3 regions of the Bradyrhizobium sp. USDA 4516 genome follow, and region 1 is predicted to be linked to each of the others. Evidence: riboswitches for the same ligand, from Rfam matches in the RefSeq annotation. Region 1 holds a riboswitch; each other region holds the start of a gene.

The links. A riboswitch is a leader RNA that binds a small molecule or an ion and turns the genes downstream of it on or off. The one in region 1 is predicted to bind cobalamin.
Region 2: linked by a shared signal. The riboswitch ahead of ACVI1L_RS22940 (ribonucleotide reductase N-terminal alpha domain-containing protein) and the one ahead of ACVI1L_RS25370 (HoxN/HupN/NixA family nickel/cobalt transporter) in region 1 are both predicted to bind cobalamin.
Region 3: linked by a shared signal. The riboswitch ahead of ACVI1L_RS11035 (TonB-dependent receptor) and the one ahead of ACVI1L_RS25370 (HoxN/HupN/NixA family nickel/cobalt transporter) in region 1 are both predicted to bind cobalamin.

The regions. Positions count from the first base shown of each region.
Region 1 covers NZ_JBSRXT010000001.1:5,546,636-5,556,465, reverse strand. The annotation lists gene ACVI1L_RS25400 (S10 family peptidase) at 1-145, opposite strand, end outside; gene queD (6-carboxytetrahydropterin synthase QueD) at 812-1,204, opposite strand; gene ACVI1L_RS25390 (MFS transporter) at 1,191-2,462, opposite strand; gene ACVI1L_RS25385 (hypothetical protein) at 2,527-2,850, opposite strand; gene ACVI1L_RS25380 (FAD-dependent oxidoreductase) at 2,850-4,439, opposite strand; gene ACVI1L_RS25375 (HoxN/HupN/NixA family nickel/cobalt transporter) at 5,845-6,489, opposite strand; gene ACVI1L_RS25370 (HoxN/HupN/NixA family nickel/cobalt transporter) at 6,483-6,896, opposite strand; cobalamin riboswitch at 7,301-7,500, opposite strand; gene ACVI1L_RS25365 (hypothetical protein) at 7,692-7,889, opposite strand; gene cysN (sulfate adenylyltransferase subunit CysN) at 7,999-9,830, opposite strand, start outside.
Region 2 covers NZ_JBSRXT010000001.1:4,944,076-4,953,905, forward strand. The annotation lists gene ACVI1L_RS22920 (Fic family protein) at 88-1,206, opposite strand; gene ACVI1L_RS22925 (hypothetical protein) at 1,559-1,735, shown strand; gene ACVI1L_RS22930 (hypothetical protein) at 1,875-4,184, opposite strand; gene ACVI1L_RS22935 (SPASM domain-containing protein) at 4,565-5,446, opposite strand; cobalamin riboswitch at 6,821-7,036, shown strand; gene ACVI1L_RS22940 (ribonucleotide reductase N-terminal alpha domain-containing protein) at 7,133-8,371, shown strand; partial or broken gene ACVI1L_RS22945 (IS5 family transposase) at 8,413-9,173, shown strand; gene ACVI1L_RS22950 (hypothetical protein) at 9,196-9,830, shown strand, end outside.
Region 3 covers NZ_JBSRXT010000001.1:2,355,663-2,365,492, forward strand. The annotation lists gene soxB (thiosulfohydrolase SoxB) at 1-1,205, shown strand, start outside; gene ACVI1L_RS11005 (DsrE family protein) at 1,202-1,657, shown strand; gene ACVI1L_RS11010 (MBL fold metallo-hydrolase) at 1,996-3,036, shown strand; gene ACVI1L_RS11015 (IS5 family transposase) at 3,265-4,101, shown strand; gene ACVI1L_RS11020 (ABC transporter substrate-binding protein) at 4,140-4,955, opposite strand; gene ACVI1L_RS11025 (ABC transporter ATP-binding protein) at 5,162-5,935, opposite strand; gene ACVI1L_RS11030 (FecCD family ABC transporter permease) at 5,932-6,975, opposite strand; cobalamin riboswitch at 7,088-7,285, shown strand; gene ACVI1L_RS11035 (TonB-dependent receptor) at 7,395-9,659, shown strand; gene ACVI1L_RS11040 (hypothetical protein) at 9,771-9,830, shown strand, end outside.

The DNA.
Region 1 (9,830 bases):
CCAGGTTTTGCCCGCCACCACCCTTCTGGCCGGCCGGTATTGTGACCTGGGCGGGCGACGGATTGTTGGCCCAAGCGCTCCCCATCGCCTCAGAGGCAAACAGGATCAGCGCAAGAGAGGTGAGACCCGGAGCGGTCAATTTCATCGCGTTTCCCCTGCCCGGCGCGGCCCTTGGTGCGCGAGGCGTATCTGTCAAAATGGCTCTAACGAGTAGCTCATGCGGCTGAACAACAAAGCTACCGGATCGAGTAGTCGTCACCATCGATCGAGACGCAAAACCCGTCATTCCACACACTTCCAAGACGTGCCCGTCACGGTTTCAGCAAAGCGCCCCAAGAGGGCGCATGGTCGTGCGTGTGGACTTTGCGCACAAAACGAGGCGGTGGCTGCGAGGCAAGTCGTGATCGACAACAGGCGGAGCAACTGCTTCGAGAGTAGTTCGAGAGCCAGGCCACATCAGTGAAGCGCATTGTCGATCTGTGTGCTCAAGAGCAATCGCAGTATCCGGCCCTTGGATGCCAATCAGCTCCCTGATTTACAAGTAGAATGTCGGCGCCGCGTCACGCCATCAGGGCAATGTGGCACGGCCGGCGACGATGCCAGACAAGCCTGCAGCGACCTAGACTACTGCATCTCGACCGGGTGAGCGGTCCGATGACTGGGCGCGGGAACTCTTCCACCGTGGCAGGCCAATGGGGATGAGCGGCACGGCTGATGAATAACGGTCGAGTTCTATATCGGACGCCGCCGAGCACCGGCCACATTGCCCGGCATCCATAGCGCAGTCGCATCGGCGTTTCACCGCCCTCGACTAACTCGGCGTGCATTTTGGACTGCCGCCATAAGCCGCCACCTCCGCCCAACAGTCGGCGGTCTCATAAATCCGCACACTCGCGCAATGGGGAATGCGATCAAAGAACCAACGGGCGATGATCTCGGCGGTTGGGTTCTCCAGTCCGTCGACATCGTTGAGCAGTCGGTGATCGACGAGCTTCAGCAGCGGCTCCAGCTCGGCATCCATCTCAGCGAAGTCCCTCACGAAGCCCCTCGCGTCCACCCCTCCGCGCATCACCACTTCCATACGGTAGTTGTGGCCGTGTAGGTTCTTACATTTGTGGCCATCGGGGAGATTGGGAAGGCGATGAGCTGATTCAAAACTATAGGTGCGGCCAATCAGCGTGATCACTCCATCATCGCCGTTCATTCCGTAAGTCCCTCGCGCCAACAACTTGCTCCGCAGAAAAGGGCCTGCTAACTCTTGCCGGCCCTTCCTTATCAGATTGACGGAGCAATGCCAGGCCGAGCAAGGCCGAGAGAGCAGAGCCGAGGCCCGGCAGTATCAGCGTGACCGCGTAACCTAATCTCGCCACGGCAAACCCACTCGCCGCGAAGCCGACCAACGCTGACGCCGACATTACCGAGGTCAGAAACGTGACATCTGTGCCCGCCTTGCCTGGTCGGGCGAGCCCGAGAAACCAGTTCGTGAATGTAACATGCTGAACAGCGAGTGCCGCGAACACGATGCCGACGCTCACAACGGCGCTCACGCGAACGCTGATGTAGCGATCAACCATCGCAAGCGCACCGAAACTTATCGCCATGACTGCGCAGCCCCAGATCAAGCCTCGCTGCGGTGCCATTCGACCGATGATGGCGCTGGTCAGCGGCGCTACCAGCGTATACGTCAATACGTTCGAAAGCGCCCCGATCCATCCAATGTCTGCCGCGGCGAAGCCGAGGTCAACAAGCCGTAACTGAACCGTCGCGAACGCCACAGCGATCCCGATAACCGCCGGCGCGATCAATGCGGCCGTCGTCCACAGGCCAGGGTAGCGAAAGATCGCGGAGATCGAGGGGCGCTGCGTCGAGCTCCATCGGTCGCTGCGTTGCAGCGGTTCAGAAATAGCGAATACCCAACCAGCGAAAACGGCTAGCAGCATCGCCAAACCCAACAAAGCTGGACGCCAACCGACCATCTCGATCAATTGGAGGCAGACGGCGCCGCCGATTACATGGCCGATGGCCCGGCCCCAACCCAGCAGCGCTGCGCCGAGCGGCCGTTCGCTGGAATCGAGAGCTTCGGCTATATAGCCCAAAGTTGCGATCCGCTGCGTGGCGGCAATGGTCGCAAGTACCAGGGAGACAAGAAAAAGCGACACAAAATCGGTCTTCGGGTTCAAGAATGCCATTGCTGCCAACACAATGGTACTGGCGACTTGGGTCAACAGGATCCACGAACGTCTCAGCCCGAGACGATTGAGGCTCCATCGATCCACCACCGGGGCCCAAAGGAAGTTAACGGTGAATGCAAAGAAAGCGGTGCCATACAGACCGACCAGTTCCAGGCTGGCACCGTTGCCCCGAAGGATCACGGGAATGGCTGAATAGATGAACGCGATCGCCAGATACTGCTGACTAGCCAACGCGACCATCCCAATGAGTGGCACGTAACGATTTGCCATCTGCCTATTCCTCCCGAAATCGATTTCGCACGTGCCTTAAGAGAACGGTTTGAAAAGACAGCGGCTAGCCGTTATCAGTTCGGCTCAGGCCATACTCAATGAATGCACACCGCGCCTGACCGTCATCTTGTTGAGCCCAGTTGCCTTCCCAGTAGATGGCGCTGTTGACGTCACATTGGCAAGCAAGGCTCCCTGGCGGACGCCGGTCGTAGCCATCGCCGACCCAGCGCCTCTCCAGGTCCGCAGGCAGGTCGACAGCTTCATCGCTGGTTAAAAATCCACAGTCCGAGGAGAAGCTGCACTTGCCCGTGGCGTTGACCTCTCCAAGGGTCGCGCTTGCCGGCAGCAGCGCCAGCGCAGCGACGACAGCTGTGCCTGCCCTCATCATCACGTCTTCACCACGCGTTCGTGCAATCGGGTAATGGCGTCGAGCGCCGACAGAATCGCTCCCTCCTGCCATGGCAGCTGCGAGGCGTGCTCGCCCGCCAGCGCGATGCGGCCGTCGATCTGGCACAGATTGCGGTAGTGCTGCGCGCGGGCGGCCTCGGTCCACTGGCCGGCGCAGCCGAGCGTGAACGGCACGCGATGCCAGGCCACCGCGACGCCGTGCTCGAATTCCTTCCTGTATTGCGGATGGATTGCGGCACCGAACTCGACCGCACTAGCGACCCGCTCGGCCGGCGGCATGGCGGTGAACTCGAACGAATTGGCGCCCCCATGCATGTAAGCGCCGAGCAGGATGCCGCGACCGCCACTGTTGAAGCCAGTATTCGGATAGGCGATCTGCTGGATCGGCAGGTCGGTGTAGCTGATGCCGCCATAGATCGCCTCGTCCTCTTCCCAGAAGCGGCGTTTGAACTGCAGGCCGATCTTCACGGAGGCGACGTAGGGCACGGAATCGATCGCACTCTTCATCGGCCGGCCGACATCGATCGGCAACTGGCTCAGGATCGACAGCGGAATGGTGCAGATGCACCAGTCGGCGGTCGCCTGCTGCACGACGGATGGACTGGTCGTGTCGACATAGCTCACGGTGACGCGGGAGCTGCTCTGCTGGATCTGCGTCACCTTGGCGTTAGTGCGGATCAGATCGCCGACCTCGCGTGCGAACGCCTTGCCGATCATGTCCATGCCGCCGACCGGCTGGAACATGGTGGTCTGGAAATCGTAGCGCGCAAAGCCTTGCAGATAACGCCATATCCGCGATCGTAACAGCTCCTGCAGCGAGACCGGATCGCTGGGCAATGGATCGGGCATCAAGCCGCCGCCGGGATCGCGGGCATAACCGCGGAACTCGGCGGAGACGAGGTTGGCGTTGTACTTGTAGTCGCGATCGAGCGCGCCCCAGTCGCGCAGCGCCTGCAGCAGGATCTCCTGATCTTCCGTGCTGACGAAGTCGTCGAGCCTGCCCTGCTGGCTGACTTTCGCCAGCAACTCCGCCACGCCGCCCTGGAAATCCGCCTTGATGCTGCGAAAGCGCTGCGGCTTGCCGCCGAATGCCCGCGTCGCGTGCAGAAAGGCATTGTGGTTGAGCTGGATGAAGGGTTCCAGCGTCACATTGAGCCGGCGGCAGTAATCGAGCAGCGCACGGTGGTGATAGGGAATCCGCCACGGGCCGGGATTGAGATAGAGCCCCTGCTCGAACTGACAGGCCTGTTTGAAACCGCCGAGCTCCGTAAAACTGTCACCGCCACGGATCGACCAGTTGCGACCGCCGGCGCGGCTGTTGAATTCGAGGATCTGGACCTTGTAGCCGGCCTTGCGCAGCTCCAGCGCCGCCGTCATCCCGGCAAGCCCCGCGCCGAGAATCAGCACCGAGGCGCCCTTCACATCGCCTGCGAGCTTCAGCGGCCCCTTGTAGGCGGATTCGGACGCGAAGCCGAGGCTCGTCATCGCGTGATACATCGCCGAACTGCCGGCAATGGTGCCAATCAGCGCCAGCAGATCACGCCGCCTGATTACAGATTCGTTCTGCACCCGCGCTCACCCAGCCGCTGACTTCGTTGGCGAAGGGAAACGGCTCCTGCGATCAGTTTCAAGAAAGTGCACGCGTTGCACTGCAGACTGGTGGCGCTGCCGCGGTGCGCCTGCGAGATCGTCTTCGATTATCTCCATCCCCATTGGTCCTGTACCGCGTCGATCGTCGTCGATGAAACAATCATAGCTATCCATCCGCAGCCCCTGAGGCGGGCAGGCCGATCCGCGGTCGCTTCAAATACAGGAAGCTGGTCAGTACACCTGTGTTGATGAACCGACGTCCGCTCACCTCTGGCGGCGATTCGCGAGCCATCGATTAGAGCTCGATGCGTCGAAGCCGCGGACGTTCGTTCCTCGAGGCGCTTGCCGGACATGTATAGCCGTTCGACGGAAAACGAAGCAGTTGATCACGCGACACGAGCCCTTGAGCGACTTCTTAAGTATTCGACTGAGTCTGTTGTACACCAGCAAGAGCGATGCCAACATTTCACGACATCGAAGGCGGAGAAGCGGACCACCCCAGATGTGCGGTAGGCCAGACGATGACTGATGTCCTCAGAGGTGTTGGCGCTCTTTCATTGGCGACTCTCAAGCTCAAGATCAGCAGTTTCTGGTTCTAGTCCCACGACCAAGCCACTCCGCCGACGATTGCGGACACAGCGAACCAGTGGAGCGCCGGGACTAACCGCGCTTGGCCATGGAGCGCAAATGCAGTTTTGAACGCCTGCAATCGGTTATTTTCGACGTCGCTTTTGGACCGGTGGTATTGAACCCGACATTGTTCGATGTCAGACGCACGGAGCTAATGACGCCGAAGACGGGCGATAATTAGCTCGATCTTGTCCATCATGTGCAACGATAGTCGCGTCGGCCGAACGCGGACCGTCGCAGTTGCCCTCTTGCATTGTACAGCTGAAGATTGCGGCATTGGCTCGCCCGCCTTCTTGGTCAGCCCACGGCCTCGGTCGCGCCGGCGACACCAGTCACGCAGCTTGTGTGCGTGAAGCCGTTTGTCGTAGCCATTTTCACGATGACGACCGTCGCGATCCAACCGTCCACTTTGCTGTGCTTTGGAACGCGCCTCCGTCTGATGTCGTTTGTACCGGTACCCCTGCGCTCCGGAGCCATCAGTCATGATCTCTGCTATCAACCATGCGGAATGGCTATGTCATTCGTTAAGCCAAATGGCATCCGCCAGACCTGGTGCGGCTCAGTTTAGCCCCGCTTGTGGCGACAATCCTGTTCCCACAAAACTGTCAAGCCCGAGACAGAAGAGATGAATCATGCAGGAGCTCCCGTGCCATATCACAACGAGCGGGGACTCGTCGACCGAGATGCTTTCGCGCATCGGGCGCGCATAAGCCTGCAAGCTTCCGCGCCCCGAAGCTCATCTGGTTGTATGAGCTCACCCCGGCTTGAGCGGCTCTTCGAGTCCTTGCCAGCGATAGATCGCAAATGACAGCGCCCAACTGACCAGGAAGATGCCGACCACCAGATAGCCGAAATTGGCGAAGCTCCCGTTGAGATCGTCCACCGCGCTCCAGAAAGTGCCTTCAAGCGCCAATTTGTTGGCGAGCAGGCCGAGTGCCTCAATGCCGCCGATCAGCAGCGCCACGACGACTGAGATGGCCGTAATGGTCAGATTGTACCAGATCTTGCGGATCGGATTGAGGAAAGCCCAGCCATACGCGCCGACCATCAAGACGCTGTCGGTCGTATCGACGAGCATCATGCCTGCGGTGAAGAGAGCCGGAAATATCATCACCGTACTGAAGTCCAGCCCTCCCGAAACCTGCCCGGCTGCGACGGTGAAAAGGCTGATTTCCGTCGCGGTATCGAATCCGAGGCCGAAAAACAGACCGATCGCGAACATCTGCCAGCTCGCCGTCACCATGCGAAACAGCGGGCGCAAGAGTCGGGACAGCAAGCCACGACCGGACAGAAGCAGATCGAACTCATGCTCTCGGACGTGTTCGCCACGCCGCGCACGCTGAAAGCTCCGCCAGACATCCCGTAGGATCACAAGGTTGATGGCGGCAATCGTCAGCAAGAAGAAGGCCGATGCACCGGTGCCGATGGTACTGCCAAGCGAAACTCCTGGAAACCGCTTTGCAGCGCGAGCGCTGCAGCTGCAATCGCGGCGACCGCCACTCCAACCGACAAGGAATGGCCAAAGGCGAAGAAAAGTCCGACCGCGAGGGGATGTCGGCCATCCTGCATCAGCTTGCGAACAACATTGTCGATGGTCGCGATATGATCAGCATCGACGACGTGCCGAAGGCCGAGCACATAGGCCAGCACTGCTGTCGCCAGCAGCGTCGGCCGCTCGGACAGCGCCACGATGGCCCAGGTCCAGGCGAAGCAATTGATGGCCAACAAGAAGGCATAGAGCGAGATGATTCGACTCCGCGAGGCAGCCGATGCGTCGTCTATGGCAAGCTTTGGATATGTGAACATGATCTTGCTTCGGCAGCGCATCTAAGCATGAGTTTGATCACGAACGTCCCTCTTTGCATAAGCGCCGCGCACGCCAAAGCCGGTCCGGCCAGGCTGAAGACGAACCGACGGATACAGCGTCCGATGATCATGCCCATTCGCGGCACGAGACAATTGCGCTGGTCGCAACGGCAGTGGAGTTGAGTGGCATTTCCTACTTCTCAGGGCTGGTCCCCCTTCGCGGTGCAGTTTTCGTGCCGCTCTGCTGGGCTAACGTGCTGGACCGCTTCGTGCGGCTTCTATCCTGCCGTCAGCTCGTTGTCGCGCGATTGCGCCGCCGCATTGACGTTGCAACCTCGATCTGAGCCGTAGTCGAGTTTAACGGGCCAACCAATGCCTCAGAGCACCCCGTCCGACGCATTTGCGCACGGCAACGGCTGGTAGCAGGTTTCCTGGCTGGAGTTCGCGGCTCTTGGCCACCTTCTCAGGATCGCGAATCCCAGTGGCACGAAATGGTCATCGCCTCGCCGCTTACAGTTGCGTCGGACAGCTCCGGCATGGGCCAGGCAGGACCCGCCGAACGCCCTTGAATAGCCTTTCGAACACTACCGATGACAAAGCGAAATGGCTTCAGAGGGCGTGTCAAGTAATCGTTGGCGAACTTCGTGCGACACCGCAGCTCAGGAAAAAGCGGTAACTTTGCTCCTCAACCTCGGATTGCGGACGAGATCGAAGGCGTCAAGACACTGCGGCTCTGTTGCTCAAGAACTCGGCGCGGCGCTCGCCGCTCGCGCAGACACACTGCGGTTGAAACACTCAGGCGACTGGAAGGCTGACTTCCTCTCTGTCCTTGGTCATGGCGTCATAGACCCGGACCTGGAGCATGGGACGGCGCTTCTTAAGCTCTTGCGCTCCTGCCCAGGCGCCGTCTCTTGTCGCGAATTCGGTTTTCAATTGACCGTCGACTTCGAGCACATAACCGGAAGCGGGCAATCGACGAGTGGATGCAACCATCTTAATCCTTTAGCATCGGCGAATCCGATCGATGCTCCCAGTTAACCCGAGTCGCCATCGCCAGACCAGTAGGCAGGTAAGCGGCATCCGCGAGGAAGAAGCGACAGGTTTATCGCCGCTCATCGCAGAGGAGTGCGCGCGCCATCACGGCGCCGACGACGGCTTCCGCTGCTTGCTCTGGGGCCTGCTCCATCGTCCTGAGATGAATTTCCGGCCTTATCGGCGCTTCGTAGGACGCATCGATGCCTGTGAAGTTCTTGATCTCACCGGCTTTAGCCTTTGAGTAGAGACCTTTTGGATCCCGCCTTGCGCATTCCTCGATTGGCGTATCGACAAAGACTTCGATGAACTCGTCCTTGCCAATCAGGCTGCGAACCATATCTCGCTCGGACCTGTAGGGGGAGATGAACGAGCAGATCACGATCAAGCCGCTGTCCAGCATCAACTTGGCAACGTGTCCGACGCGCCGAATGTTCTCCTCCCGCTCAGCCTTCGAGAAGCCTAGGTCCGCGTTCAATCCGTTCCGGAGGTCGTCACCATCTAGCAGCATGGCATGTCGCGACATTGCGAGCAGCTTCTGATCAACCATGTTGGCGATCGTCGACTTTCCCGCGCCAGACAGACCGGTGAACCAGACGACGCAAGGCTTCTGATCCTTGAGCGCGGCGCGCTCACTCCTGCCCACCGAAAGCGCCTGCCAGGGAACATTGGTGGCCCGCCGCAGCGGAAACGCAATCATACCGGCGCCAACCGTACGATTGGTATAACGATCAATGACGATAAACGATCCGGTTTTCCGATTGACGTCGTAAGGATCGAATGCGGCGGGCAGTGCGGTCGCAACATTGCAGAACGCGATCTCATTGAGAGAAAGCGTCTCGGCAGCCAGGTGCTCACATGTATTGACATCGATCCGATGCCTGATCGTGGTAATGCTGCCGGCGACCGTCTGCGAGCCAATCCGCAGGATGTAATTTCGTCCGGGAGCGAGCGGCTCGTTGTCCATCCAGATCAGATAAGCAGCGAATTGGTCGGCGACGCAGGGGCGTTCGGTTGGCCGCGACAGAAGATCGCCACGGCCGATATCGATCTCGTCTTCCAGCGTAATGGTGACGGCATCGCCGGCTTCGGCGTCGACAAGGTCGCCGTCCCGGGTCACGATCCGCTTGATGCGGGTGGTCCGTCCGGACGCGGCGACAACGATCTCGTCGCCTGCCGAGATCGTGCCGGAAGCCACCGATCCGGCGTAGCCGCGAAAATCCGTGTCGGGCCGGTTCACCCATTGGACCGGAAAGCGGAAGGCCTGGCTTGCAGTGTCGGACTGGATATCGATGCTCTCCAAATGCTCCATCAGACATGGACCATGATACCACTTGGTATGAGCGGACCGGTCAACGACGTTGTCGCCGTGGCGGGCAGAGATCGGGATCGGAACAATCGAGCTAAAGCCAAGGCCGGCGGCAAAGGCCAGATAGCTGGTGACGATCCGATCGAAAGCAACCTTGCTGTATGCGACAAGGTCGATCTTGTTCACTGCCAGCACGACGTGGCGAATGCCAAGTAGCGAACAGATGAAGGAGTGGCGGCGGGTCTGAACCAACACGCCCTTGCGGGCATCGATCAGGATGATTGCGAGCTGCGCATTCGAGGCGCCGGTTGCCATGTTGCGGGTGTATTGCTCGTGACCGGGAGTGTCAGCCACCATGAAAGAGCGCCGCGGCGTCGTGAAGAAGCGATAGGCGACGTCGATCGTGATGCCCTGCTCCCGTTCAGCCTCGAGCCCGTCCACGAGCAGCGCGAAGTTGATGTCGGCGCCGCCGTGCCTGATGCTGTCGCGTTTCACCGCCGTGAGCTGATCTTGGTAGATCATCTTGCTGTCGTGCAGCAACCGGCCGATCAGGGTCGATTTTCCGTCGTCCACCGAGCCGCATGTTATGAATC
Region 2 (9,830 bases), 600 kb from region 1:
TTCTTGGTTTCGGCGAACTTGACGAAATCGATGGTTCGGACAAGTCGCATGGAGAGAGTCTTCTCAAAGGCTCTTCTTGATCGTCCTTCATGAGCTTTCTACCCTCGGCTCGATCAAAGAATAGCTGGTACTTCTGCCGCCTGCTGCGTCTTTCTTCAGGATGCCGAGTGCAACGAGTTCATCAATATCTCTCGAAGCCGTCGCTTGGGAAATCTTTGTCAACTTCGCCCACTTGGATGAACTCATTTTTCCATGGAAGCCATCCAGAAGCCGGTTGAGAACGGTCCGCTGACGCTCATTGAGATGCTTTCCCGCATGTTCGTCCCAGAAAGTAGCCTTCCGCAGAACGCTGGCGAGGACCACCGCAGCCCCGTCAAAGGCACGGTCCAAGCAATCTAGGAACCACTTAATCCACTCGGTGATATCCAGGTCGCCTTTTTGGGTTCTTTCGAGAACCGCATAGTAATCGTTCCTTTCGCGACGGATCTGGGCCGACATACTGTAGAAGCGGTGCGTGCTGTTCTCGGAACGCGCCAGCATTAGATCGGCGATGGCTCGCGCGATGCGTCCATTTCCATCGTCGAAAGGGTGTATGGTTACAAACCATAGATGGGCAATTGCGGCTTTGAGAACGAGGTCCATGTCAGCCCGGCTGTTAAACCAGGCCAGAAAGGCCCGCATTTCATTTTCGAGCCGTGCGGCGGCGGGAGCCTCGTAATGCACGTGCTCTCGCCCTATGGGTCCAGAGATGACTTGCATGGGCCCGGACTTCTCGGTGCGCCGGGCACCGACCACGATCTTGGTCATGCCGCTTCGTCCGGTGGGGAAGAGCGCCGCATGCCAAGCGTAGAGGCGTTCGGCTGACAGCTCATCGGCATATTTTTCTGCGGCATCGAGCATCATTTCGACGATGCCTTCGACATTCCGGTCAGCCGGTGTAGGCGCACCAATGTCCAGGCCCAATCGGCGAGCAATTGACGAGCGCACTTGGTTGCGGTCGAGGACTTCGCCTTCGATCTCACTGGACTTCACGACTTCTTCGGTGAGGCTTTGAAGTGTTGCTTCTGCTTTGAGTGGGAAGCCTAGGCGCTCCATGCGGCCTATGAGGCGCCCCTGCTTGTGGCGGACTGCGGCGAGCCGATTAGCAATGCTTTGAACGTTCCAGTTGAAACTGGGCCAGCCGGGAGTGTTGTGAATATACGGCATAATCTCTGCATCCTATGAAGAGATTATGGGGCGTATTCTCGTCACCGCAAGGTGCTCGTCAAAAAATGATGAGAATAATCTAGATAACGCGCGAGCCCGCCCGACGGCCCAGATCTTGACAGGCATTCCTAGCCAGGGGGCTCCCGTAGTTCCTGATATGTTCTATAAAGCGAGCTTGAGGCTGTGGATTGTTCCCGTTTGGAGCTGGCGGAACTTCCTGGGACGCACCATTTGCGGTTGCATCTGATTTTATTACCGAAAAGGCGCTCGGCGCTGAACAGGAGCTTTAGAGGCAGGCCGCAATTGGAATAAGGATCGGGCGACAAAGCGCACTGGCGCCAAGATCGACGCGTTGCCGCTTAAGGATATCGAAATCAAGGAGTATGTCCGGGACATCAAGCTTGCCAACCTGTCGACGAACATCGCCTACCGCGTCGACGGTGTCCATCTCTATGCCGACATTCTCAATATGAAGGACATGTTGGCCGTCACCGACGTTGAAGGCGAAGCTGTCCAGCGGCGTCTTTGAAGGTCTTCTCCGCGCTCGCGGAGACAAGTTTGCCGAGCTCTCCTCTGATGCGCTTGCGGTTTTAGGTTCTCTGAAAGCAAACGATTCGATATGGTTTCGCGGCCTGAGTAGCCGTGCAAGGTGCCAACGAGCACCTCACTCAGTCAAATTGCGGCCGATGAAACAGAAGAATGCGGCCTCCGGGTACGCTTTCGGCCGTGTAGGGCTGACCATGGATCAAAAAACAGGTCATGGGGACACCCTGGCTCGGCAAAAGGCCCAGGTCCTGGAGCATGTCGATCACGAGAGGCGAAGCCTCTTGGGGGCCGTGCCTCCAGTCTTGGCCGAACAACTCTCCGAGTTCAGGCACTTGCGGGGCCGGCTGATGGCTCCATGCCGAAGCCGCAGACGGCAATGGAAGGTTTGGCCCCAGCGCCGAAGGGGCGTCCTTTCGTAATTCGAGCGTGGCGGGTGGATTAAACCCGGATACAGGGCCGCCATAGGTACGCGGGGGAGCCGTCGGCGTCGCAAGCGCAGCTTCACCCCGCAAAGCGAACCTAGGGTGGTGGATAAGTTGAACGTCGTTGGGCCCTTTCGGTCCCAACACAGCCGTGTAGCGTTCACCGGTAATCTCATAGTTCATCACCGGATACTCCGCATCAGGCAAGAAGTCCCAATTACCCAACTTAGAAAGCATCGTGTCGGGAGCCGGCTGGGTGCGATGGGAAAAGTCCTTCGGCACGGCGAATGAAACATCAAACGTGTCGCCGACGGCGAGAGAGCGCAGATGAATAAGCTGAATATCATTGTGCCCTCCGGGTCCTAACACGGCCGTATAGGGCTCACCGTGAATGTCGTACGTCTTCACCGGCTGCGTCGCATCCGGTAACAGACCCCAACGGCCCAATTTGGAGCGCATCATATCCGGCGCGGGCTGGTTGCCGTGGAAGAAGTCACCTGGAACGACCAAAGAAGCGTCAAAGCTTTCGCTGACTGGAAGTGGCGTTGTGGCCGGGGCGGCACCGCCTTGGTCCATCATGCGTGCGAAGTATTGTTCAGAGGCAAGGTTCAGCAATCGCGAGTTCGGCTGTGAGGTTGCAGCATCGAGAAACTCTTCTCGGCCGGCACTTTCAATGGGCAAGTTGGCAGTAGAGTCCGGTTCCGGAACAACAAGATCGTCCGCGACCACGAAGCCCTCCAGGGCCGCTTCGAAAAGCTCGTCCTGGGCTGCGCTTTGCACGGGCGAAGGGACGACCGGATTCACCCGCGACGCCAGTTCCGGTGTATCGAAAGTCATCCCTGGCAGCAAATCATCTCGATCAATGCCATGGAAAAGCTCCGCCTGGTCGGCACTTTGCAGGTCCGAACGGGAGGCTGAGCTCATCGTTCGCCAAAGCGCCGATTGATCGTACGGCGCGGCTGCCAGCAGGTTCTCGCGATCCGTAGCATCGAAAAGCTCTTCCTGAGCAAAACTCTGTACGGACGAGAAAGCGGGGGCGCGCATTCCCTGCCAAAGTAACGGTGCATCGAAGCCGGAGACCGCAAGCTCTCCGCTCCGCGCCGCGTTGTCGAAAAGCACATCCTGCGCGACACTTTGTAGGGGAGAATGAGCGGCCAAATCCATTTCACCCCAAACCTCCGGAGCATTGAGATTGCCAGCCAGCAATACGCCCTGATCCGCAGCATTCTCCAAAAGCTGGTCCTCGACAGTCAGCATGGACGAACGCGCGGCCGGCTGAGTTGGCGGATGCGAGCCACCTCCTTGTCCTTCCAAATTGTCCTGCCTGACGCCCGCGCGATAGTCGCGGAGTCTGTTCAAAGCGTAGAGGAGTTTCTTGTCTTTCGGGAACAAAGTATCGGCGTGACCGCGCAACTTGTCGGCACTGAGCCTGGCAATGGACAGGGGGCGGAGAGCTGACGCCAACTTCCGGAGGCAGCTTGCGTAATTTCCGGCCGTTTTCGCGTCGATCCCTCGACCGAAGCCTGCCTCGGCGGCCTTCCTAATGAGGCGTTCGTCTTCGTTCGATGGACGGTAATGTGTCGTGATCCGAAGGGTGGCGCCAGGCTTGCGGTAGCGGCTGACAATCAACAATGCTGGGGCGATAATCTTATCGTTTGGCAGCAGCTTCTTGGCGCAATCGAGCAGCGTATCATCATCGAGGGCCGCTATTGATTTGCCATCCTTCTTCAGCGCCTCAGCCAACTTGCGAAGGCGGCGATCGTAAATACTGATGGTTGTCGGCCCAGGCGGTGGTCCTCGCTCGAGAGCCGCACCAGACGCTGCCTGGATCAGGCGATCGTCTTCCTGAGTGACATCGTAAAGCTGACTGTGAGCATATATAGGCCCCAGCTGTTGCACATCTGCCAGCTGCTGCTCAAAGTAGGCTAGCTGCGGTTGCCGTTGTTCCACGGTTGTCTCGGACGCAGCGGGACGATTATCGGCAGGGTTGATATTGTCAAATTGGTTCATGGTCGCGTCTCCGCTTGCATCGGTCTCGGCGCCTCGGTACTAGCGGTGGCTGTCCAAAACCTGACGTAGCCCCCAAGCAAGACAGAGAATGATAGCGAACCAGGGCGGCACCCAAGGCGATGCTGTGTGTTCGCGTCGCGAAAAGGAGAGCGCAGGATGACAAATCCTTCAACTGAGGTTCGAACTGAAATGCGATGCGAGGACCTCGATCCAACGCTCAGCTCGCGATCGCGACGATCCCAGGCCTGTCATCGTGATGATCGGTCTGCCATTGGCCGAGTTCGCGATTGATGAGAGGAGAGCGTATCGCTCCTTCAGCCGGATAATCCCTCCCCTCTAGTCCAGCTGGTGCGGCGAGCTTCCATTGGTATGGCCATTCCTCACAGCGCGCGGGCAGGGGCCCTGCAGCATTCCGGCTCCGGTTTGGCAAATTCACACGTCCTGCAAAGCAGAAAGCCATCTGTACCGTTCATGCGGTCGGCGATTTCGCTAAATATCCGGCCTTCGAACAGATCTTCGTACTCGTCGCGCAAAAGATTCCCAAGGACATGACGCCGCTCAAAATCCATGCAGCACAAAGTAACATCGCCGTTTGGAAGAAGGACATTCCGATGTTGCTGTTTCCCATTGCATGTCAGGGTGCCGGCGATCGGCTGCCGCGGGGTGATCATTTTCGGATCTATATGTCCTCGCCTGCTACTCAGCGGCCGCAAGCGTTGCAGCTTTTTGGCGGGGATTACATCGGCTAGATCAGGATGGATTTTACCCAGGATCACAAATTGAATCGAGGGAATGTTTGCCTCAATCAGTCGGCGCATGACATTGATGTAGTTTTTTCCGACGAGGCGGCTGTTCATATAAGTGCCGTCGTCGGGAACGTGCACGACGAAAGTCTTGAACCGGAGCATTTGCAGGCGTCGAACGTCAGTCCCGTTCATTCCAACAAGGGTCGTGAAGATCCGGACGTCGTGGCCGCGTGCGTAAGCATGCTCAACCATCGTGCTGCAATGCGGATGCAACCAGGGTTCCGAATATCCGGAAAAACTAATGCCAGTAGCTGTCGGTACGCGTGAGAGACATTGCTTGAAATCCTGAACACCCAGATGCTTGGCTTGGGATACGGGCCTTTGGCGATCTGCAAACTTGTCCTGGGAGCAATAAGAACATCTGACGATGCAGCCGGTGGTCGTGGTTATCTCCAATACCCGATGGCCGGGCTCAACCACACGCAACTCTTGTAAGACCCTAGGGTATGCCGTCATGTATCTGGTCCTTTCAGGTGCCGGAGCAGGCAATTGCCGCAGATCGAGCGCAGCTAACGCGGCGTCGCGCCTTGCCTGAAACGATCGCAACCGGAGTTTGGACGTTGGGCGAGATGCCTTGAATGAAGCCCGTGCCTTGCCACGCTGGTTTCGACAACAGGGTACAGGAGGACCAGTCCGGCGCTCCTCTCTCTGGGTGTCGATTGCCGCCTACCACCATGTCTGCGCCTAGCATCCTCCTTTCCTCCAGAAACACGTCAGCTCGACAGCTCTTGATGTTGTCGAGGAGAGCCGCAAATAGGGCTCCGGGAGGTGCTCGATCCTGAGGACCACATCATCTCCGTGTCGCCGGACCGCGCAGTCAATCGCCGACATGGGACCGCCCAGAGGCGACATACGTTGTTCCGATCGCGTCCGAAATGCCAAGCTTGTTTGCCAAACAGTCGTGGCTTGCGCCGAATCCTGCAACATGACGTCGGGTACGATTCAAGCGCGTCGGGCGTGATCCAGCATGGCCCTGGAGGCTTTCGCGTGTTGCGAAGATTGCTCTGGGACGCGATGAGAGGCGCGACGATCCGGAAATCCTGATGGACGCGGCCGAGTAAGTAGGACCAACCTGGCTTCTTTGGGCACCGAACAGTAGGCGAAGCCTTTATCGGCAGATCGCGAGAATGGGCCAGACAATTGGTTCGCTACAAACATGCACCGGGCACGTGCCGAATTGATCAGAAGGGCGGCGACCTAGATGCGCCGCGACCAAATCGATCTGCTATGCGCGCCGAACAGCAGCTATACTGGCTAGAAAGATATTGACAAGGCGATCCCGGTGGGACGCGCCGCCGCGGACTTGCTCCTTCATTGTGAGACAAGGCTTGCGCCGACGGTAAATTCACGAAGGGAGCCGGTTTCGTCGCGCTTACAGCGGCTTAGCCGCTGCGAGCTCGATGAGCTTTCGTGTTCTTCAGGGCCGTCAGCCGTTCGAGCAGCGAGATCGCACGGGGAGCGTCGTGCGTCGAGGAGCTGACTGCGTCGGCTACGTCCATGATAGCTTTCCAGCGCCTTAGACACGATTTCATCTGGATCGTTGACGCTGATAGCTTCGAAGATCTTGAGCTGAAGATCCGCTCATACTCATCGGAACGGAAAAAACGGTCTCAGAGCCTTTGGTAGGATCTACGTTCCAGATCAGCATAGACTGATGAATGGTCGGCCGGATTTCTGGATTGATTTGCCTGAACAGCCACAGGTGGACGTATATGGATAGCGGAACATACCGGTGCTCGGCGTCGGCCACTCCATTCATTGACTTCGCGGTGTCCTCTTCTGACTTGATGTACCCCAAACGAGACTTGACGAATCTCGGCAAGTGACGCCTAGATGTAGATCTGTCATGGTTCTTCCATCCTTTATCTTGTAGGACAGGAAGCTAAGAGGGAACCCGGTGCGCCGAACGGCTACTCCGGGGCTGCCCCCGCAACTGTAAGCGGTGAGCGGTTGTCATCATGGGCCACTGGCGCAGAAACGCGCCGGGAAGGTCGACAGCCGCAGCGACCCGCAAGCCAGGAGACCTGCCGCGACAGAACAAACGTCCTCGGGCGGGGTGCCCCGGTGGAGCGCTTGCACTGAGGGACGTTTGTCTCCTGCAAGTCGTCCGTGGCCCCGGCTCCAAACATCGCGGGGTTGCCGATGTCGCCGTCTTTTGATTTCGATCAGCAGGGTCATCTCGTTACACCATCCAGTGTGCGGGCAGCGCAAGCACAGGCAGCGCTTGCCCCGCTTCAGCGGTCTGTTGCGCCGCCTCCATCGCTGGCCCCGCTGCCGCGTCCCCTCGCGCCAGCTCCAAAGCCGTCCGACCTTGCACTTGATCGATCGCGCGACAGCCTCCTGACATCGTTCGGCAAGCTGACATTGACCGACCGTTATCTGCTCGCGGGCGAAGGCGTCCAGGACATGTTTGCGCGGGTATCGTGCGCGTTTGCGGACGATGTCGCACATGCTCAGCGTCTATATGATGCAATGTCCCGACTGTGGTTCATGCCGGCGACGCCGGTGCTCTCGAATGGCGGCAGCTTGCGTGGTCTACCCATTTCATGCTTCCTCAATTCGGTCTCGGATTCGCTCGAAGGTATTGTCGGCGCCTGGAACGAGAACGTCTGGCTTGCCTCCAACGGCGGCGGCATCGGTACCTACTGGGGGAATGTTCGCTCGATCGGCGAGAAGGTTAAGGGCGGTGTCACCTCGGGCATCATCCCGTTTATCCACGTCATGGACGGCCTGACGCTGGCGATCAGTCAAGGCTCGTTGCGGCGCGGCTCGGCGGCAGTCTATCTCGATGTCCAACATCCCGAGATAGAGGAGTTCCTTGAGATCCGGAAGTCGTCCGGCGACTTCAATCGTAAGAGCCTCAACCTGCATCACGGCATCAACGTTACTGACGAATTTATGCATGCCGTGCGAGCCGGGACAGCGTTCGCGCTTCGCAGTCCAAAGACCAGCGAAATGGTTCGCGAGATCGACGCTCGCCAGCTGTGGCAACGTATCCTCGAGAACCGGCTGCAGACCGGCGAGCCTTATCTCTTGTTCATCGACACCGTGAACCGCGCCCTTCCCAAGCACCAGCGCGACCTCGGCCTCAAGGTCTCGACCTCCAATTTGTGCAGCGAAATTACCCTGCCGACCGGCATCGATCATCGCGACGAGGAGCGCACCGCGGTGTGCTGTCTCTCATCGCTCAATCTCGAGACATGGGACCGGTGGAGCGAGGAGCCGGGCTTCATCGAAGACATCATGCGTTTCCTTGACAACGTGCTCACCCACTTCATCACGGTGGCGCCGGAGGGCATGAGGCGTGCCCGCTATGCTGCCCTACGCGAGCGCTCCGTCGGCCTAGGACCGATCGACATTCAGGATTCCCAAGCGGTTTGATCGCTGATTCATAGAGTTCCGTGATTCGAGACACGGAGCAGATGGTGGCGGCGAAACGATATGAGCTGACGGAGGCGCAATGGGCGAGGATTGCGCCACTGCTGCCGGGGAAAGCTGGCGACCCGGGACGTACGGCTGCGGACAATCGACTGTTCGTCAACGGATGTTTGTGGGTTTTGCGATCGGGCGCACACTGGAGCGACCTGCCGGAACGGTACGGCAAGTGGAAAACGGTGCATCAGCGCTTCAGCCGCTGGTGCCATGCCGGCGTCTGGGAGTGCGTGTTCGCTGCTCTGACCGCCGATCGCGACAACCAGTATCTGATGATCGACAGCACCATCGTTCGCGCCCACCAGCAGGCGACGAGCGGAAAAGGGGGGCCAAAGATCAGGCGCTGGGGCGTTCCCGAGGTGGACTGACCACCAAGATCCACATGCTGGCTGATGCGCTCGGCCGTCCGCTCCGCTTCATCGTCACGGCTGGGCAAGTTAATGACATCACCCAGGCGCCGGCACTGCTCCACGGCCAAAGCGGCGATGCCGTGCTCGCCGACAAGGCCTATGACAGCAACGCCCTGCGTGCGATCATCGCGGAAATCGGCGCAACGGCGGTGATCCCGTCAAACCGCACCCGCAGGATCATCATTCCGCACGACGCCGACGCATACAAACAGCGCAACCGCATCGAGCGCTGCTTTGGCCAGCTCAAACACTTCCGACGCTTGGCAACCCGTTATGACAGGCGATCTGACAACTTTACCGGCTTCATCCATCTCGCTGCCGCAATGATCTGGATGCAATGAATGTCGATCGGTCCTAGGCGTCATGGGCTTCCACTCGTTCCTTCAGGCCAAGGGCATTCCGATGGAGAGCGTCCTGGCCAAGTCGTTCAATCTGAACATGTTCCGGAAAATCCGGCGGGATGCCGACGCGGCGTCGGTGACGCTCGCTCGCGAGCGCGGCCCTTGCCCGGATGCGCTGGAACGCGGCGTGATGGCGCGATTCAGCCATAAGATCGCAATTGCGCCGACCGCCTCGATCAGCATTATCTGCGGCGGCACGAGCGCTTGCATCGAGCCAGTCCCGGCCAACATTTACACCCATAAGACATTGTCTGGCGCCATCTCAGTGCGCAATCCGCATCTCGCCAGGGTACTCACGGCCAAGGGCGCCAACACCCCGGCGATATGGCAGTCGATCATAGCGCACGAGGGATCGGTCGCTCATCTCGACATCCTCTCGGAGCACGAGAAAGCGATCTTTCGCACCGCTTTCGAGATTGACCAGCGCTGGATCATCGAGCTCGCCGCCGACCGCGCGCCGTTCATCTGCCAGAGTCAATCGATCAACCTCTATCTGGCGGCCGACGTCGATAAGTGGGATCTCCATATGCTGCATTGGACGGCATGGGAGCGCGGATTGAAAAGCCTCTATTACTGCCGTTCGAAGTCGATCTCGCG
Region 3 (9,830 bases), 3.2 Mb from region 1:
AGGTGCTGCGCGACAACCTCTCCCGCTTCAAGGGCGAGTTCCTGGCGCAGAACGTGTTCCTGACCGAGGAAGCCGCGTTCAACGACGCCAAGGCGTTCGACCCGGCTTCGGGACGGGTGTTCAAGCCGTCCTTCATCAAGGAGATCGGCGGCCATCGCGTTGCGATCATCGGCCAGGCCTTCCCCTACGTGCCGATCGCGCATCCGAAGCGCTTCACGCCGGACTGGAAGTTCGGCATCCGCGACGAGGAGCTGCAGAAGCTCGTCGACGGCCATCGCAACAACGACAAGGTCGAGGCGGTGATCCTGCTGTCGCATAACGGCATGGATGTCGACCTCAAGCTCGCCAGCCGCGTCACCGGCATCGACGTCATCCTCGGCGGGCACACCCACGACGCGATCCCGATCCCGATCACGGTGACCAATGCCGGCGGCGTCACGCTGGTGACCAATGCCGGCTCCAACGGCAAATTCATCGGCGTGCTCGATCTCGACCTTGCCAAGGGCAAGGTCGCCAATGTCCGCTACCGGCTGCTGCCGGTGTTCGCCGAACTGCTGAAGCCCGATCCTGCGATGCAGACGCTGATCGACAAGATGCGCGATCCGCATGCCGACGAATGGAACAACAAGCTGGCCTCGGCCGACCGGCTGCTCTACCGCCGCGGCAATTTCTCCGGCACCGTCGACCAGTTGATCTGCGATGCGCTGCTGAACGAGCTCGACGCCGAGATCGCGCTGTCGCCGGGCTTCCGCTGGGGCATCACCACGCTCGCCGGCCAGCCGCTGACCATGGAAGACGTGCTGTCGGAAACCGCGATCACCTATCCGGAGACCTACGTCGCCAAGATGACGGGTAGCCAGATCAAGGATGTGCTGGAAGACGTTTGCGACAATCTGTTCAACGTCGATCCCTATTATCAGCAGGGCGGCGACATGGTCCGCGTCGGCGGCCTCGCCTACACCTGCACGCCGGCCGAGACTGTCGGCAAGCGCATTTCCGAGCTGAAGTTGGGCAACGGCAAGCGTCTCGAAGCCGGCAAGCACTACAAGGTCGCAGGCTGGGCCTCGGTCAACCAGCAGAGCGGCGCGCCGATCTGGGATGTCGTCGCCAGGCACCTGCGCTCCGGCCGGCCGCCGAACCGCGACGAACCCGGCGTGACGCTGAAAGGCGTCGAGGACAACCCGGGCATCGCGAGGCACGGATGACGCGCCGCGCGCTGATCGCGGCATTCGGCCTTGCTGCGCTCGCGCTGGCGACGCCACTCGCGCGTGCCCAGCAGGCGCCGTTGCAGGACAAGCCGTTCGCCGAGCACAAGGTCGTGCTGCAGCTCTCCGACAACGATCCGAGGAAGCAAGGCCTCGTCATCAGCGTCGCCAACAATCTGATGAAGCACTACGACCCCGACAAGGTCGCGGTCGAGATCGTCGCCTTCGGCCCGGGCATCGACCTGCTCAAGCCCGACAACCCGAACCGCAAGCTGGTCGAGAGCCTGGTCGCGCAGGGCGCGCGGGTCGACATCTGCCTCAACACCGCCGACACGATCGAACGCGACAGCGGCAAGCGGCCGGACTACATCGCCGCCGCCACCCCCGTGCAGGTCGGCGTCGCGCAGATCTTGCTGCTCACCGAGAACGGATACACGCTGGTCCGGCCGTAACGGCCCCGTCGTCATTGCGAGCCAACGGGTCGCGCGAACGCGCGCCCGCAAGAGCAGGCTGGAGTTACGTGCGGCCGTAACTTCGTCTCTTCCACGACCTCGATGCATATCCCGTCATCCTGAGGCGCGAGCGGAGCGAGCCTCGAAGGATGCACGGCCCAGATGCCTTGTCCCATTCGCGGAAAGACCCGGGCCGTCCACCCTTCGAGACGCGCGCAAGAGCGCGCTCCTCAGGGTGACGGGATTCGGCTGGGGTGGGGATGGATTTGCTTTGAACAGACCCTATCTATGGAATAATATCCTCCATGTGACTCGGCCCGGAGAATAGGTAAGCCGTCATGATCTTTCGCCAGCTCTTCGACAGCGTATCCGGAACCTACAGCTATCTGCTCGCGAGCCGCGCCGGCGGCGAGGCACTGATCCTCGATCCGGTGCTGGAGAAGGCCGATCGCTACTGCAAGCTGCTCCAGGAACTTGACCTCAGGCTGGTCAAGGCCGTCGATACGCACCTGCACGCCGATCACGTCACCGGCCTCGGCGAGCTGCGCGACCGCACCCAGTGCATCACCATCATGGGCGAGCAGAGCAAGGCCGACGTGGTGTCGATGCGCGTCTCCGACGGCGACAAGGTGACGATCGAGGGCCTTTGCCTCGAGGCGCTGTACACGCCCGGCCACACCGACGATTCCTACAGCTATCTGATGGGCGACCGCGTCTTCACCGGCGACACGCTGCTGATCCGCGGCACCGGCCGCACCGACTTCCAGAACGGCAGCGCGCGGGCGCAGTACGATTCGATCTTCAACCGCCTGCTGAAGCTGCCGGAGGAGACCATGGTGTTCCCCGCGCATGACTACAAGGGCGACACCGTCTCCACCATCGGCGAGGAGAAGCGCTACAATCCGCGGCTGCAGGTCAAATCGATCGACGACTATGTCGAGCTGATGAACAACCTCAATTTGCCGAACCCGAAGCTGATGGACGTCGTGGTGCCCGCCAACATGCATGTCGGCCTGCACCAGGACGAACTCGCCAAGGAAGGCCTCTCCCTCAGCGCGCGCGACGCCATCGCGAGTCTCGGCCGCCCCGATATCCTTCTGGTCGATTTGCGCGAGAGCGGCGAGCGGGCCAAGCACGGCACGCTCGCGGGCGCGCTGCACGCGCCCTATCCGGGGATTTGCGCCACCCTGCAGCCCGGCGGCATGCTGCGCGAGGTCGCCGCCGCAACCGGCCGCCGCGTCGTGTTCTTCTGCGCCTTCGGCGAGCGCTCGGCGATGGCGGTGGCCGCCGCGAAGAAGGCGGGACTGGCCAACACCGCGCATATCGATGGCGGCATCGATGCGTGGAAGAAGGCCGGCGGGCCGGTGGTGATGGGATAGTCTCATAACCCTTTAGCCCGCTCGCAAATATCTCACCGTCTGAGGTGCGAGCGAAGCGAGCCTCGAAGGGCGACGGCCACACTCCTTCCGCGAACTCCTGGAAGTATCCGGGCCGTGCATCCTTCGAGACGCGGCTTCGCCGCTCCTCAGAGCCTGACTGAAAAATGGGTGAGTGATCTCAGTGGGGTGTGATTCCATCGGATTTGCAAAGATTCGAGGGAGAGCACGATGCCCTGGACCAAGATCACTCGGGAGCAATATCGGCGGGACGATCTGCGTTATGCAAGCGATATGACCGATGCGGAGTGGGCGGTGATCAGACGCCTGTTGCCGCGAGCGAACCGGCGCGGCCGGCCGCGTAAGACGGAGCTGCGTCGTGTGATCGAAGCGATCCTCTATATCGTTTCGACCGGCTGCCAGTGGCGGGCGTTGCCGCAGGAGTTCCCGCCCTATTCGACGGTGCAGGGCTATTTTTATAGATGGCGGGATACAGGCCGGTGGCAGAGGATTGTCAGCGTGCTTGTCCGACGGGCGCGAAAAAAGCTTGGACGGACACCGAAGCCGACGGCAGCCGTGATCGACAGTCAAAGTGCGCCAACCACGCAAGCTGGCGGACCGCGCGGCTACGATGCAGGCAAGCGCATCTACGGCCGCAAGCGGCATATCGTGACGGATACCAATGGCCTCCTCCTTGGGGTTCATGTTCATCCGGCCAACGTTCAGGACTGCCATGGCGCCGTACCGCTGCTGAAGAACGTGCGGATGAACTTCCCCCGGCTGCGCCACGTCTTTGCCGACCGGATCTACCGCGGAAATCAACTCCTCGACGCGCTCTCAGACTGCGGTCCATGGACTGTCGAGATCGTCGAGCGGCCTCAAGGCGTCAAAGGCTTCCAGCTTCTGCCGAGGCGGTGGGTGGTTGAACGCACATTCGCTTGGTTCGGCAGATGCCGCCGCCTCGCCAAGGACTTCGAGGCGACGGTGGCAACCGAAGCTGCCTGGCTGCTGATTGCACACATCAGGCTCCTGACCCGCAGACTCGCGGCTGCAGCTAAGGTTGGGTGATTTATGAGTCAGACTCTCAGGATGACGGGTTTGGAAGGTCACTGCGTCACTCGCTGCAACTCTTCCGTCAGGCGATCCAGCGCATCCGCCAGCATCACGCCGCCGCACACCGTGAGCCGCTCCGGCAGCACGATGCGCTTGCTTTGCGGATAGAAGCGCTCCAGCGCCGGATGCAGCAGGAAGGCGCGACCGTCATCCTCGGCGCGGTCGCCGGCTTCCGACACCAGGATGAAATCCGGCCGGAGTTTTACGATCGCCTCCAGCGAAGCAAACCCGCCTGCGCCGACGCCAAGTTCGCCGGCGGCGTTGGCGAGGCCGGCTGCCGCCAGCAGCGAGCTGACCAGGCTATGGTCGCCCGAGACAAAGCCGCGCCGCTCCAGCGGCAGCACGCGGTAATGATGCGCGCTTGCCGCCGCCCGCGCATGCGCGATCGTCGCATCGAGGCGCGCGATCTCGGCCTCCGCGCGATCGGGATGCTGCACCACATCGCCCATCGCGCGAATCTGGTCCTTCACCTCGTCCAGCGTGCGCGGCACGGTGAATTCGACGAGGTGCAGCCCGTGGGCCTTCAACAGATCGCGGGTCGCGCGCTTGTCGAACAGGCTGACCACGACGAGGTCGGGCTTGAGCAGCAGCACGTCCTCGGCCTCGCCGGACAGGCGCGGAAAGTTTCGCGCCTTCTCCGCGGCCCAGGATTGCCAGGCATCGCGCGAGAAGCGGCTGAGGCCGATGATCTGGTCCGGGTCGGCCAGCGACAGCACGAGTTGGTCGCTGCAGACATTCATCGAGACGATGCGTGGTCCAGCGGCGAACGCGGCACCGGCTGACATGAGCCACACGAGGAGTGAAAGCATCAGGGCAAAGCAAGACGACGCAAGATAGCGTCCGCGCGAAGACAGTGCCCCCTCTCCCGCTTGCGGGGGAGGGTCGGGGTGGGGGTCGTACCGCAATGAACGCTCTTTGAGTGGAGAGAGCCCCCACCCGCTGCGCTCTTCGAGCGCAGCGACCTCCCCCACAAGCGGGAGAGGTGAACTGAGCTCGTGGTGAGGCCGTGGCCACATCACACGTCCGCCCACGGCACGATGACGGCTTCGCGCTGAAATTCGGCGCGATAGGCGCTGATGCGGAACACGCTGGCGAGGACGCTCTCCGACAATGCCTCGACGGGCGCGCCCTGCGCGGCCAGCCGCCCTTCCGACAGCACCAGCACGTGATCGGCGAAGCGCGCGGCAAGTCCCAGGTCATGCGTCACCACGATCACCAGCACGCCGCTGTCGGCGACATTGCGCAGCTTCTGCATCACGTCGATCTGGTGGCGCGGATCGAGCGAGGCGGTCGGCTCGTCGGCGAGAATCACCGGCGCCTCCACCGCGAGCACCCGTGCCAGTGCGACGCGGCTGCGCTCGCCGCCGGAGAGTTCGGTGACGCGGCGATCGCTGAATTCGGTGACGTCAACCGCCTGCATGGCGCGCAGCACCGCCTCCATATCCGTCTGCGACAGCCGCGCCGGATCGGTCGCGCCGTGCGGATAGCGGCCGAGCGCGACGATGTCGCGCGCCGGCAGCGGCCAGTGCACCATGTGCCCCTGCGGCAGGTAGGCAAAACGTTTCGCACGCTCGCGCAGCGGCAGCGACGCCAGCGGATCGCCGCCGATCCGGATCTCGCCGCCCGACGGAATCAGCCCGGAGAGTGCGCGCAGCAGCGTGGTCTTGCCGGCGCCGTTCGGCCCGACCAGCGCGACCAGATGGCCCGATGGCAACGACAGCGAGACATCGTGCAGCACCTTGCGGCTGCCGAGCGAGGCATTGAGAGCGGCGGCGGAGAGCAGCGTCATGCCACGCCTCCGCCGAGCGCGCGGCGTTCGCGCATGATCAGATAGAGGAAGAACGGCACGCCGATGATCGAGGTCAGCACGCCGACCTTGATGTCGGAGGTCGAGGGGATGATGCGCACCGCGATGTCGGCCGCGAGCAGCAACGCCGAGCCGGTGAGCGCACTGGGCACCAAGAGCCGCGCCGGATCGTGACCGATCACGGGACGCATCAGATGCGGCGCGACGAGGCCGATGAAACCGATCGTGCCGGTGACTGCGACCGCGCCGCCGACGCCAAGCGCCACGCCCGTGATCACGAAGAGCCGCAACCGCCCGACGTCGACGCCGAGGCTCTGCGCCGCCTCCTCGCCAAGCGTCAGCGCGCGGAAGGCGCTCGCCTGGCTGAGCAGGATGGCGGCGCCCGCGACGATGAAGGGCAGCGCCAGCGCCACGTGCTGGAAGCTGCGGTCCTCCAGCGAGCCGAGCAGCCAGAACGCGATCTCCAGCACCACAAACGGATTGCTCGAGAGATTCATCACCAGTGCGGTCGCGGCTCCCGCAAAGCTCGAGATCGCGAGCCCAGCGAGGATCAGGATCAACAGCCCGGCATTGCGGCCGGCGATCGCAAGCAGCGCGAACACCGAGCCGAACGCGGCGATGATCGCCACCACCGGCAGCGCGTAGGAGCGCACATCGGCGAGGCCCAGCGCGATCACCAGCACCGCGCCGAACGCCGCCGATTGCGGCGCGCCGAACAGCGACGGCGAGGCCAGCGGATTGCGCAGCAGCCCTTGCAGCGCCGCACCGGACAGCCCGAGAATGCCGCCGATCGCAAATGCCAGGATGGTGCGCGGCAGGCGGATCTCGCGCACGATCACCTGCGCCACATCGCTGCTGCCGCCGAACAGCGCCTCGACCACCGCGAGCGGCGACAGCCGCACCGGCCCGATGCCGAGCGAGAGCACACACAACAGGACCACGAGCGCGAGCAGCGCCGCCGTGGCGCCCCACCGGCGCCGCGCCGCGACCTCGGCCGCCAAGGCAAAATCCTGCACGCTCATCGGATCCATGCTCTTACAGCGATCGCCGTGGCAGACAAGCGACACTCGACAAAAACCGTGGCCGCGCGGCCGCCGCCCGACTTCCGCCGGATTGACTTTGCTACCCGGCCGAACCCTAGATGAACATGACGGTTCTTTCATGAGATGAAAAGGGAATGCGGTACGGGGAAACTTCCCCAACGCCGCGGCTGCCCCCGCAACTGTATGCGGTGAATCCTTCGTCACAGGCCACTGGGAATCTCGGTCCTGGGAAGGCGACGAAGGGTAACGACCCGCGAGCCAGGAGACCTGCCGTCAGCCGTGGTCACACGCGATGCTGCCGGTCGGGGAGTACAGGCATGAGCTTCACCTGATGCTGTGAGCACGATGGTGAGACTGGTTCGCGGTGACGTGCCACTGACGTTGCCGAGGCCTTGCTTATGTTCTCCTTCCCTTTCCATCGGCGGCGCCGCGCGCTTCTGCTCGCGTCGACGATGATCGCGCCGGCGATCCTTGTCTCCGCAGCGCGGGCGCAGGAGGCACCCGCTCCCGATCAGCTGCCGGCGATCGAAGTCACCAAGCCGGGCGACCAGAACGTCACGCGCGCCAGGCCGGCCGCTGACGAAGCGCCGGCGCCGCGACGCCCGGCGCCGGGCACCTCGCAAGGCAACAATACAGGCAGCGGAGCCGGATCGGGCACGACAGGGACCGGCGTGGCCACCGGAACGGGCGGCACCGGCGGCCGCCAGTTCGCCGGCATTGTCGGCTCCTCCTCGGCCGTGATCACCGCCGACGACATCGCGCATTCGCCGGTGCAGTCGTTGCCCGAGATCCTCGCGCAGGTGCCGGGCGTGCAGCTGCAAACGCCCTATGGCGGACCGAACGGCGCCAAGACGTCGGTCGACCTGCGCGGCTTCGGCGCATTCGCGACCGACAATACCCTTTTCCTGCTCAACGGCCGCCGCCTCAACGACGTCGACAAGGCCGGCTTCGACCTCACCACGATTCCGCTCGATTCGATCGAGCGCATCGAGATCACGCGCGGCAACAGCGGCGCGGTGCTCTACGGCGACAACGCGGTGGGCGGCGTCGTCAACATCATCACCAAGACCGGCGTCGGCGGCCCGCCGACGACGATGCGGGCCGAGGCCGGAGTTGGCTCGTTCAACACCCGCATGGCCGCGGTCTCCGCGGCGCTCAATTCCGGCCCGTGGTCCACCTCGTTCTACGGCAACGGCATCAAGTCGGACGGCTACCGCGTCAACAATGCGCTCGACCAGCGCAACGCCGTCGGCAACATCAACTACACGACGCCTGATCTCACCGCCTTCCTGACCGTCACCGGCAGCGACCAGAAGCTCGGCCTACCCGGCGGACGGCTGGTCGATCCGTCGATCGGCGTGAACGAGCTGCTCACCGATCGCCGCGGCGCCGCGACGCCCTTCGACTATGCCAACCAGCAGACCGCCAGCGTCACCGCCGGCTTCACCAAGACGCTGATGAACGGCGTCGACCTCATCGTCGACGGCGGCTGGCGGCAGCGCGAGACGCAGAGCGGCTTCTTCGGCACGGTGCCGACCATCAGCTTCGCCTCGACCTACAATGACGCCGCGCTGCAGACCTGGTCGCTGACGCCGCGGCTCAGCGTCAAGAATGTGATGCTGGGCGTGCCGTCGACGATCCTGACCGGCATCGACTATTACGATTCGAGCTTCCGCGAGGCGCGCGGCGCCTATCAGGGCGTCGACCCGTTCCACATCTACAATATCGAGCAGCAGAGCGTGGCCGGCTACTGGCAGCACACGATCGGCGTGCTGCCGACGACCGACTTCGCCTACGGCGCGCGCGTGCAGAACACCAGCATCTCGGCGCGCGATCGCTACGACCCGAATGCGCCATTCGCATTCGACACCCAGGCGGCACCGCTCGACAGCAACGAGACGCAATACGCGCTGCATGTCGGCATCGAGCATCGCCTGACCGACACCTTCTCGGTGTTCGGCCGCGCGGCACGCGCATTCCGCACGCCTGATGTCGACGAACGCGTCGCGTCGGGTCCGTCATTCGACCCGCTGACCTTCGCCCCGATCCCGCAGAATTTCCAGCTCAAGACCCAGACCTCGCAGGATGTCGAGGGCGGCTTTCGCGTCAGGACCAACCGCTTCCAGGTCCAGACCAGCGTCTATCTGATGGATCTCGAGAACGAGATCCATTTCAACCCGGTGCTGTTCTTCAACACCAACCTCGACCCCACCCGCCGCTATGGCTCGGAAACCAGTGCCTCGCTCAAGTTCAGCGATACGGTGACCCTGCGCGGCGGCATGGCGATCACCCGCGCGGTGTTCCGCGAAGGCATCTGGGCCGGCAACGACGTGCCGCTGGTGTCGCGCTACACCGGCAATCTCGGCGTCACCTGGAATATCTGGCAGAACTATCTGGTGTTCGACGCCACGGTGCGGTCCTGGAGTTCGCGCATCATGGACAACGATCAGGCCAACACCCAGAGCCGGATTCCCGGCAACGCCACCGCCGATATCAAGCTGAGCGGGCAAGTTGACCGCTTCTTCTGGTCACTGAGCGTGAACAACCTGTTCAACGCGCTCTATTACGATTACGCCATCGCGAGCACGTTCACCGAAGGCCGCTTCTCGGCCTATCCGCTGCCCGGCCGCACCTACATGGTAAAGGCCGGCGCGACGTTTTAGAGCGTGAACCGGTGGGGCGGGTCTGCCCCGCGCACCGTCTCCGAACATTACAAACGCACCGAAACTGGGGTAGAGTTCCGGCAGCTGATTTGACCCGCGCAGGGGAAACGCATGGCCAAGGCCGGGAAGCAGACCAAGGGCGGCACGAAGACCAAAGACAAGGCCGACGAA